DNA from 2 places in the Pseudomonas svalbardensis genome. Region 1 is predicted to be linked to the other one. Evidence: predicted binding sites of a transcription regulator. Region 1 holds the regulator's gene; the other holds the start of a gene.
The links. Region 1 encodes sigma-54, which starts transcription at its own class of promoters, with help from an activator protein. Its sites were predicted from a motif close to ANTGGCATNNANNTTGCTNT; they were not measured.
Positions count from the first base shown of each region.

Region 1 (5,116 bases):
GACGCCGATAGTCTGGCCATGGGCATCCGCCTTGCAGGATGTGCCGGAAGGTCTGGTGATCGCGCTGGTATTGGCCGGGGCAGGGATGTCGCGGGTCAAGGCGTTCCTGATTGGTGCTGCGTCAGGGTTGGTCGAGCCGGTCTTCGCGTTGTTGTGTGCCTGGCTAGTGAGCCTGGCCGAATTGTTGTTGCCCTTGGGGTTGGCACTGGCGGCCGGGGCAATGTTGCTGGTGGTCACCCATGAAGTCATCCCCGAGTCGCGCCGCAATGGTCACGACAAGCTTGCAAGTCTTGGGTTGCTGATCGGGTTTTGCTTGATGATGGTGATGGATACAGCGCTCGCTTAGGCGAGCGTTATTCGCCTTCGCCGAAGTAGTCATTGATCAAATTCACCAATGCCTGCAGCGCCTCATCAGCCTGTTCACCTTCGGTGCTCAGGTGGATTTTGGTGCCCTTGCCCGCAGCGAGCATCATCATTGCCATGATGCTTTTTCCGTCGACCGTGGATTCCGGCGTGCGTCCTACTCTGATCGTGCAATCCTTGAACTCACCGGCGACGCCAACGAATTTTGCAGAAGCGCGGGCATGCAGGCCCAGCTTGTTGATGATTTCAATTTCCAGAGCAGGCATCGCGGTGTGAATCCTTTAGCTGAGGTCGCGGTGGCGAACCTGGACGTTCTTCAGGGTTTTTTGCAGGGCCTGGCCTAGACGTTCGGTCAGGTAGACTGAGCGGTGATGGCCGCCGGTGCAGCCAATGGCAATGGTGACATAAGCGCGGTTGCTGGCGGCAAAGCGTGGTAGCCACTTGAACAAGTAGGTGGAGATGTCCTGGAACATCTCTTCGACGTCCGGCTGTGCCGCCAGGTACTCGGCAACCGGTTGGTCGAGCCCGGATTGATCGCGCAACTCTGGCTTCCAGTAAGGGTTCGGCAGGCAGCGCACGTCGAACACCAGGTCAGCGTCCACCGGCATGCCACGCTTGAAGCCGAAAGACTCCACCAGGAACGCCGTACCGGGTTCCGGCTGGTTCAGCAGGCGGAGCTTGATGGTATCCCGCAGCTGATACAGGTTCAGGTTGGTGGTGTTTACTTTGAGATCGGCGAGGTCGGCAATCGGCCCGAGCAGGGCGGTCTCATCGTTGATGGCCTCGGCCAGCGAGCGATTGGCATTGCTCAGCGGGTGGCGACGGCGGGTTTCCGAGAAGCGTTTGAGCAAGGTTTCTTCGTCGGCGTCCAGATAAAGCACATCACACTGTATATGCCGGCTGCGTACTTCTTCCAGCAGTTCGGGAAACCGCGACAAGTGACTCGGCAAGTTACGCGCATCGATCGATACGGCAACCAGCGGTTGCGCCAGCTCGGTGTGAATCAACGCGCGTTCGGCCAGTTCCGGCAGCAGGCCGGCGGGCAGGTTGTCGATGCAGTAGTAGCCGTTGTCCTCGAGAACATCGAGTGCGGTACTTTTACCTGAGCCGGAGCGGCCACTGACGATGATCAAGCGCATGATTAATGACCGTTTTGCTCGTCCAGGACAACCTGATACAAGGCTTCATTGCTCGGGGCGCTGCGCAGTTTTTCGCGCACTTCCTTGCGGTCGAGCATGCTGGCGATCTGGCGCAGTAACTCCAGGTGCGCATCGGTAGCGGCTTCCGGGACCAGCAGAACGAACAGCAGGTCAACCGGGGCGCCGTCGATGGCGTCGAAATCGATGGGTGCATCAAGGTGCATCAGGGCACTGATGGGCGAGGTGCAGCCCTTCAGGCGGCAGTGGGGAATGGCGATGCCGTTGCCAAAACCGGTTGAGCCAAGTTTTTCACGGGCAATCAGAGCCTCGAAGACATCTTGCATCTCCAGATCCGGCACTTCTTTGTGGATAAGGTTGGCAATTTGCTCGAGGGCTTTCTTTTTACTGCCGCCCGGCACGTTCACGAGGGAACGGCCGGGGGTCAGGATGCTTTCAAGTCGGATCATGGGTTGGGAGTGTTAACGACCGGTCGCGCCCTGGAGGAGGCTTTGGGTCTTTTCCTTATGCTTTTTGAGTTGTTTATCCAGCTTGTCGGTCAGTGCGTCGATCGCCGCGTACATATCGGTATGCTCCGCGTTTGCGACCACTTCATTGCCGGGAATATGCAGCGTGGCTTCGATTTTCTGCTTGAGCTTTTCGACCGTCATCGTGACTTGCACGTTGGTGATCTTGTCGAAATGCCTCTCTAATCGTTCGAGTTTTTCGCCGATGTAGGTGCGAAGAGGTTCGGTCACTTCCAGTTGGTGTCCACTGATGTTGACTTGCATACAGCTCTCCTTCGTTGCCAGTGCATAAAGCGGCAGGCAGAAATGCCTGCCACTGGAACGCTGTGGCGTGGCTCTACATCAACCGCTTGCGTTCGCTCGAAGGCGCGATCCCGAGGGATTCGCGGTACTTGGCGACGGTGCGGCGAGCCACCTGAATGCCTTGTGCCTCCAGTAAACCAGCGATCTTGCTGTCACTCAACGGCTTTTTCTGATTTTCCGCGGCAACCAGTTTTTTGATGATCGCGCGGATCGCCGTGGACGAGCATTCACCGCCCTCTGAGGTGCTGACGTGGCTCGAGAAAAAGTATTTCAGTTCATATATACCCCGAGGGGTATGCATGAACTTTTGCGTGGTCACCCGAGAAATCGTCGACTCGTGCATGCCCACCGCTTCGGCGATGTCATGCAGGACCAGCGGTTTCATGGCTTCGTCGCCGTATTCAAGAAAACCGCGCTGATGCTCGACGATCTGAGTGGCTACTTTCATCAGGGTTTCGTTGCGGCTTTGCAGGCTCTTGATGAACCAGCGGGCCTCTTGCAACTGATTGCGCATGAAGGTGTTGTCGGCGCTGGTGTCGGCGCGGCGCACGAAACCGGCGTATTGAGCATTGACCCGCAGGCGCGGCACGGATTCCTGGTTCAGTTCCACCAGCCAGCGCTCGTTGTCCTTGCGTACGATCACGTCGGGAACGACGTATTCGGCTTCGCTGGACTCGATTTGCGAGCCTGGGCGCGGGTTGAGGCTCTGGACCAATTCAATCACTTGGCGCAGTTCATCTTCCTTGAGCTTCATGCGACGCATCAGCTGGCTGTAGTCGCGGCTGCCGAGCAGGTCGATGTAATCGGTGACCAGGCGTTTGGCCTCGACCAGCCAAGGCGTCTTGGCGGACAACTGACGCAATTGCAGCAGCAGGCATTCGCCCAGATTACGGGCGCCGATGCCAGCGGGTTCGAATTGCTGGATGCGGTGCAGGACGGCTTCGATTTCGTCCAGTTCGATGTCCAGTTCCGGATCGAAGGCTTCGAGAATCTCCTCGAGAGTTTCGTCCAGGTAACCCTGATTGTTGATGCAGTCGATCAGGGTCACGGCAATCAGGCGATCAGTGTCGGACATCGGTGCCAGGTTCAGTTGCCACAGCAAGTGGCTTTGCAGGCTTTCGCCGGCCGATGTACGGGTGGTGAAATCCCACTCGTCGTCATCGTTACTCGGCAGGCTGCTGGCGCTGGTCTGGTAGACGTCTTCCCACGCGGTGTCGACGGGCAGTTCGTTGGGAATCCGCTCGTTCCAGTCGCCTTCCTCGAGGTTGTCCACCGTCGGAGCGGTTTCCTGGTAGGAGGGTTCCGAAACATCGGCGTTGGGTGGCTGTTCGGCTTTGTCGGCCAAGGGGTCGGCGTTATCGAAGTCGTCGCCTTCTTCCTGGCGTTCGAGCATCGGATTGGACTCCAGGGCCTCCTGGATTTCCTGTTGCAGGTCCAGGGTCGACAATTGGAGCAGGCGGATGGCCTGTTGCAGCTGCGGTGTCATCGTCAGCTGCTGGCCCATTCTCAAGACTAGCGATGGTTTCATGGCAGGGGCTTAACACCTTATTCGCCGGCGCACATGCGCCATCCACTACAGGGCGCCGGAGCGCCAAACATAAGCAAATTATATGCCCGAAACTGCAGCGTTTGCCTAGAGCGCTGTAACAATAAAAAAATGTTGATTTTTTATCGAGACAAGCGCCCGAGCAACCAGCCAGACACCTCAGTGCTTACAGGCGGAACTCATGGCCCAGATACACTTCCTTGACCAGGTCGTTGGCCAGGATGGTGGCAGAGTCACCTTCGGCGATCAGTTGGCCATCGTTGACGATGTAGGCGGTTTCGCAGATATCCAGGGTTTCACGGACGTTGTGGTCAGTGATCAGCACGCCAATGCCCTTGGCCTTGAGGTGATAGATGATCTGTTTGATATCGCCCACCGAAATCGGGTCCACGCCGGCGAATGGTTCGTCGAGCAGGATGAATTTCGGGTTGGTAGCGAGTGCCCGGGCGATTTCCACGCGGCGGCGTTCACCACCGGACAGACTCATCCCGAGGTTGTCGCGGATGTGGCTGATATGGAATTCCTGCAGCAGGCTTTCCAGCTCTTTGCGACGACCGGCCTTGTCGAGTTCCTTGCGGGTCTCGAGGATCGCCATGATGTTGTCGGCTACCGAGAGTTTGCGGAAGATCGAGGCTTCTTGCGGAAGATAGCCGATACCGGCCTTCGCACGACCGTGCATGGGCTGGTGGCTGACATCCAGGTCGTCAATCAGTACGCGGCCCTGGTCGGCCTGTACCAGGCCGACAATCATGTAAAAGCAGGTGGTCTTGCCGGCGCCGTTGGGACCCAGCAGGCCGACGATCTGACCGCTGTCGATCGACAGGCTGACGTCACGCACGACCTGGCGGCTCTTGTAGCTCTTGGCCAGATGCTGAGCTTTCAGAGTTGCCATTACTGGGCCTTTTGCTCGTCGGTTTTCTTCTTCGGCTGGATCACCATGTCGATGCGCGGACGCGACTCGGTGACCTTGTTGCCCGTCGCGCGACCGGCGCTCGCAAGCTTTTTAACCGTGTCGTAGACGATTTTCTCGCCTTGGGTGACGTTGTTGTCCTTGTCGATGACTTTGGCACGATCGATCAATACGACGCGGTTTTGCGAGGCGTGGTACTGGATGGTCACTCCGTAGCCCTGAACCGGCTTGGTGTCGCCAGCCGTCTGCATCTGCTCGAAGTAGGCCAGATTGCCCACCGAAGTCACCACGTCGATGTCGCCGGCCGGGGTGCGGGTGATGGTTACAGTAT
Region 1 covers NZ_CP125619.1:1,007,223-1,012,338, forward strand. The annotation lists partial or broken gene QFX16_RS04345 (ZIP family metal transporter) at 1-346, shown strand, start outside; gene QFX16_RS04350 (HPr family phosphocarrier protein) at 354-629, opposite strand; gene rapZ (RNase adapter RapZ) at 645-1,502, opposite strand; gene ptsN (PTS IIA-like nitrogen regulatory protein PtsN) at 1,505-1,969, opposite strand; gene hpf (ribosome hibernation-promoting factor, HPF/YfiA family) at 1,982-2,290, opposite strand; gene QFX16_RS04370 (RNA polymerase factor sigma-54) at 2,364-3,857, opposite strand; gene lptB (LPS export ABC transporter ATP-binding protein) at 4,042-4,767, opposite strand; gene lptA (lipopolysaccharide transport periplasmic protein LptA) at 4,767-5,116, opposite strand, start outside.

Region 2 (5,116 bases), 2.6 Mb from region 1:
GGATTTGCCGGTTTCGGCGGTTTCCTTCGCGGTGCTGGTACGTGTGCTACCGGTAAGTGACGAGGAACTGTTCAAACGGCTGAAATCGATGACCATGACAAAAAACCTCTGGGTATTTGGACGCTTGCCATGTTTTCGGCCATACCCGGAAAAACTTTAGGCCCATTTATCAATGAGCTTGCGCGCGTCAGCGCTTGCCCTGCATAGGGCACAGTCTAGGGAACAGTCGAGCGGCGCGCCAGTGTTCTACATGGCCACTTCCACCTGGCCGGGCGCGGTGACTTGCGCCTTGATGACCCGCTGGGAGTTGAGGTTTTTCACCCGAATCTGTTCGCGCAAGCCGCCGTTGGACAGCGCTTCACCCGGCATGCGCACGCTGAGCGTTCCACTGCGGGCGGTAATCACCACCTGGTCGCCCTTGCTGATGACTTCTGCCTGTTCCATGTGCACCAAGGTCATGACCTGGTCGGCGACCATTGGTCGGGTAAGTTTCTGCCCGATCGCCTGGTCGACGGAAGTCAGGTAACCCTGGTTGATCAGACTGATGTCACGCTCGCGCAGGGTCACATCCTGGGGCTCGACGATACCGGCGCGTCGCAGCGGGCGGGTGGTGGTTACAATGTCGCGAAACAGCCGCACTTGAGCGGGTACGAAGACCGTCCAGGGCGACGCGCCCTCGCAGCGCACCTTGACCGTAACGCGCCCCAGCGGCGTGGCCGGGCTCTCCAGGGACGCTGTCAATTCCTTGTCGCACATGGGCATGCGCAGCCGCGGATCGAGCTGCTTGACCTCGATCTCGTAGCGGCCTTCCGTTTGACTGGTCGCCAGATAGTCTTCTACGGTGAATTCAAGAAAGCCCTGAGTGACGCCGATAAGCATGTCAGGCAAGGTAACCGCGTCAGCAAGGGCAGGGCAGCCAGCGTTGAACAGGCAGACGGCCGACACCGCGCAAAGCAATTTGCGTGCGTTTGATGTCAGGCGTCGGAAAAATGTCGGTTCTGTGTTCATAAGAGTTAAAAAGCAAGCGCCGTGCCGTTTAGTGATGAACGCGCGTCGCAACACACTTAAGCGTTGGTGTAGGAGTCTGTGCATGGCTGGGGTAATGGATGCGGTAAACCAGCGCACGCAACTGGTAGGGCAGAATCGCCTTGAGCTGTTGTTGTTCCGTCTCGACGGCCAGCAGCTGTATGGGATCAACGTGTTCAAGGTTCGGGAGGTGCTGCAATGCCCCAAACTGACGCTGATGCCAAAATCCAGTCCTGTCGTGTGCGGTGTGGCGAGTATTCGGGGGGCGACCATTCCGATTCTTGATCTGGCGATGGCGACCGGTTCCGGTGCGCTGAAAGATCAAAGCAATCCCTTCGTGATCATCACGGAGTACAACACCAAGACCCAGGGTTTCCTGGTGCGGTCAGTGGAACGCATCGTCAACATGAATTGGGAGGAGATTCATCCGCCACCCAAGGGCACGGGACGCGATCATTACCTGACGGCTGTGACTCGGGTCGACAATCAGTTAGTCGAAATCATCGACGTCGAGAAAGTGCTGGCAGAAGTGGCGCCGACCCCGGAAGCGATTTCCGTTGGCGTGGTGGATGTCGAAACCCAGCACAAGGCGCTGTCTTTGCGAGTACTGACGGTCGATGACTCGTCGGTGGCGCGCAAGCAGGTGACCCGTTGCCTGCAGACGGTCGGTGTCGAAGTGGTGGCGTTGAACGACGGTCGGCAAGCGCTGGATTACCTGCGCAAGCTGGTCGACGAGGGCAAGAAGCCGGAAGAAGAGTTCCTGATGATGATTTCCGACATCGAGATGCCGGAGATGGACGGGTACACCCTCACGGCCGCGATCCGCAGCGACCCTCGCATGCAAAAGCTTCACATCATCCTGCATACTTCGTTGTCGGGTGTATTCAATCAGGCGATGGTCAAGAAAGTCGGTGCCGATGACTTCCTTGCCAAATTCCGTCCTGATGACCTGGCATCCCGGGTAGTCAACCGGATCAAAGCAGCAGACATCAGCTAGGGGCCTTTTGCCCCTAACGGTTAATACGATTTAAGAGGCGGCATCTTTGTCTACGGGTAATTTGGATTTCGAACAGTTCCGGGTCTTCCTGGAAAAAGCCTGTGGCATTTTGCTCGGTGAAAACAAGCAGTACCTGGTCTCGAGCCGTCTCAACAAACTGATGGAACAGCAAGGCATCAAGTCTTTGGGTGAGCTGGTCCAGCGCATCCAGACTCAGCCGCGCAGCGGTTTGCGCGAGATGGTGGTGGATGCCATGACCACCAACGAAACCCTGTGGTTTCGTGACACCTATCCGTTTGAAGTCTTGAAGAACAAGGTGTTGCCGGCAGCGATCAAGGCCGCCCCTGGCCAGCGTCTGCGGATCTGGTCTGCGGCCTGTTCGTCGGGTCAGGAACCGTATTCGCTGTCGATGTCGATCGATGAGTTCGAGCGCGTGAACATGGGCCAGTTGAAGATGGGCGTGCAGATCGTTGCCACCGACCTGTCCGGCACCATGCTGACCAACTGCAAGACCGGCGAGTACGACAGCCTGGCCATCGGCCGTGGCCTGTCACCCGAGCGCCTTCAACGTTACTTCGACCCGAAAGGGCCGGGGCGCTGGGCAATCAAGGCACCGATCAAGAGCCGGGTGGAGTTTCGCTCGTTCAACCTGCTGGACAGCTACGCGAGCCTCGGCAAGTTCGACATCGTGTTCTGCCGCAACGTGCTGATCTACTTCTCCGCCGAGGTGAAGAAGGACATCCTGTTGCGCATTCACAGCACGTTGAAGCCAGGCGGTTATCTGTTCCTCGGTGCTTCCGAGGCGCTGAACGGTTTGCCGGATCATTACCAGATGGTCCAGTGCAGCCCGGGGATCATTTACCAGGCGAAGTGATTCGTTGGCGTGATCAAAAAAACGGGAGTCCTCAGGGGCTCCCGTTTTTTTATGCCTGCTCAATCCCACCGCCCATCCCCTGTGGGAGCGAGCTTGCTCGCTCCCACAGGGTCAGGTGGTGTGCTCCAGATCGTGTGAAGCGGCAGAAAAGCGGCAGGCGGCGGAAATCGGTTGCCGCTTTTCTGGCATTGCCACGTTGCCACTGCCCGCAAAGCCCCGGTTTACGGGATTTTTTCAATTGGCACGACGCTTGCTATGTCCATGTTACGAAAAATCAGGTCACCCGAAGGTTTCCGACATGAGCATCAGCTTCGATAAAGCGCTCGGTATCCACGAACAAGCCCTGGGCTTCCGCGCTCAGCGTGCCGAAGTCCTGGCCAACAACATCGCCAACGCCGACACCCCAAACTACAAGGCTCGGGATCTGGACTTCTCGAAAGTGCTCGCCGCACAGAACGAGAAGACCAAGAGCGGATCTTTCGCCTTGAACATGACCAACAGCCGTCATATCGAAGCCGAAGGCCTGGGTAATGGCGACGAGTCGCTGCTGTATCGCACGCCGATGCAACCGTCGATCGACCAGAACACCGTGGACGCTCAGCTGGAACAGTCGAACTACGCGGAAAACGCGGTCAACTTCCAGGCCAGCTTCACCCTGCTCAACAGCAAATTCAAAGGGCTGGTGTCAGCCCTTCGTGGAGAGTAAGTCATGTCTCTAGCCAGTGTTTTCAACATTGCCGGTAGCGGCATGAGTGCCCAGACCACTCGCTTGAACACCGTCGCCAGTAACATCGCCAACGCCGAGACCGTCTCGTCGAGCATCGACCAGACCTACCGTGCACGGCACCCGGTGTTCGCCACCATGTTCCAGGGCGGCCAGAGCGGCGGCAGCGACTCGCTGTTTCAGAACCAGGATGCGGCCGGTCAAGGCGTGCAAGTGCTGGGCGTGGTCGAAGACCAGAGCAACCTTGACGCGCGCTACGAGCCGAACCATCCGGCGGCCGACGCCAAGGGCTACGTCTACTACCCGAACGTCAACGTGGTGGAAGAAATGGCTGACATGATTTCCGCGAGCCGTTCGTTCCAGACCAACGCCGAAATGATGAACACCGCCAAAACCATGATGCAGAAGGTCCTGACCCTCGGTCAGTGATAAGGGGCGACTCAGATGAGTGTTACCGATACCACCAGTGGCATTAGCCTCAAGGACATCCTGGCCAACTCCTCGATCAAGACCAACACCAGTGCCGACGGCCTGGCGGCGGCAACGAACAGCGCCACCGGCAAAAAGGCCCTGGGCAAGGATGCGTTCATGCAGTTGCTGGTAACGCAGCTGAAAAACCAGAATCCGCTGGAACCGCAGGACAACGGCGAGTTCGTCGCCCAGTTGGCCCAGTTCAGTAGCCTGGAAGGCATCACCACGCTCAACGACACCGTCAGTGGCCTGGCGAGTAATTACAACTCGTCCCAGGCGTTGCAGGCGTCGTCGCTGGTCGGGCGCTCGGTTATTGCACCGGCCGACAAGTCGGTGGTCGATACCTCCAAGAGTTTCACCGGCACCATGGCCGTACCGGCGTCGGTGGACCCGGTCAAGGTCAAGATCACCGATGCCGATGGCAAGGTTGTCCGCACCATCGATCTGGGCAGCCAGAAAGCCGGTACTTCCACTTTCATCTGGGACGGCAAAAACGACGCAGGCGAAGTGGCCAAGGCGGGTACCTATACCTTCGGCGCTACGGCGACCTACGACGGCAAGGCGACCTCGCTGGTGACGTACCTGCCGGCAACGGTCAACAGCGTGACCATCAGCCAGACCGGCGGTGAGTTGATGCTCAACCTGGCCGGGCTGGGCAGCATCGCCCTGTCCAAAGTGCAAACCATTGGTATGTAGAGCCGACTAACACGGCACAAAGGAGTGGAATATGTCTTTCAATATCGGCCTTAGCGGTCTCTATGCAGCCAACAAACAACTGGACGTGACCGGCAACAACATCGCCAACGTCGCGACCACCGGTTTCAAATCGTCCCGTGCGGAATTCGAAGACGTGTACTCGGCTACCAAGCTGGGTTCCGGCAGCAAAACCATCGGTAACGGCGTGCGCCTGGCCAACGTTTCCCAGCAGTTCACCCAGGGCGACGTCAACAACACCGGCAACGTGCTGGACATGGGCATCAACGGTTCCGGCTTCTTCGTGCTGAGCGAGAATGGTTCGATGTCC
Region 2 covers NZ_CP125619.1:4,750,846-4,755,961, reverse strand. The annotation lists gene flgM (flagellar biosynthesis anti-sigma factor FlgM) at 1-96, opposite strand, end outside; gene flgA (flagellar basal body P-ring formation chaperone FlgA) at 247-1,008, opposite strand; gene QFX16_RS21965 (chemotaxis protein CheV) at 1,091-2,023, shown strand; gene cheR (protein-glutamate O-methyltransferase CheR) at 2,070-2,897, shown strand; gene flgB (flagellar basal body rod protein FlgB) at 3,196-3,603, shown strand; gene flgC (flagellar basal body rod protein FlgC) at 3,607-4,050, shown strand; gene flgD (flagellar hook assembly protein FlgD) at 4,066-4,788, shown strand; gene flgE (flagellar hook protein FlgE) at 4,820-5,116, shown strand, end outside.
Region 2: flgB (flagellar basal body rod protein FlgB) is a predicted target of sigma-54. The motif match lies at 3,135-3,154, and genes of this name have one in related genera.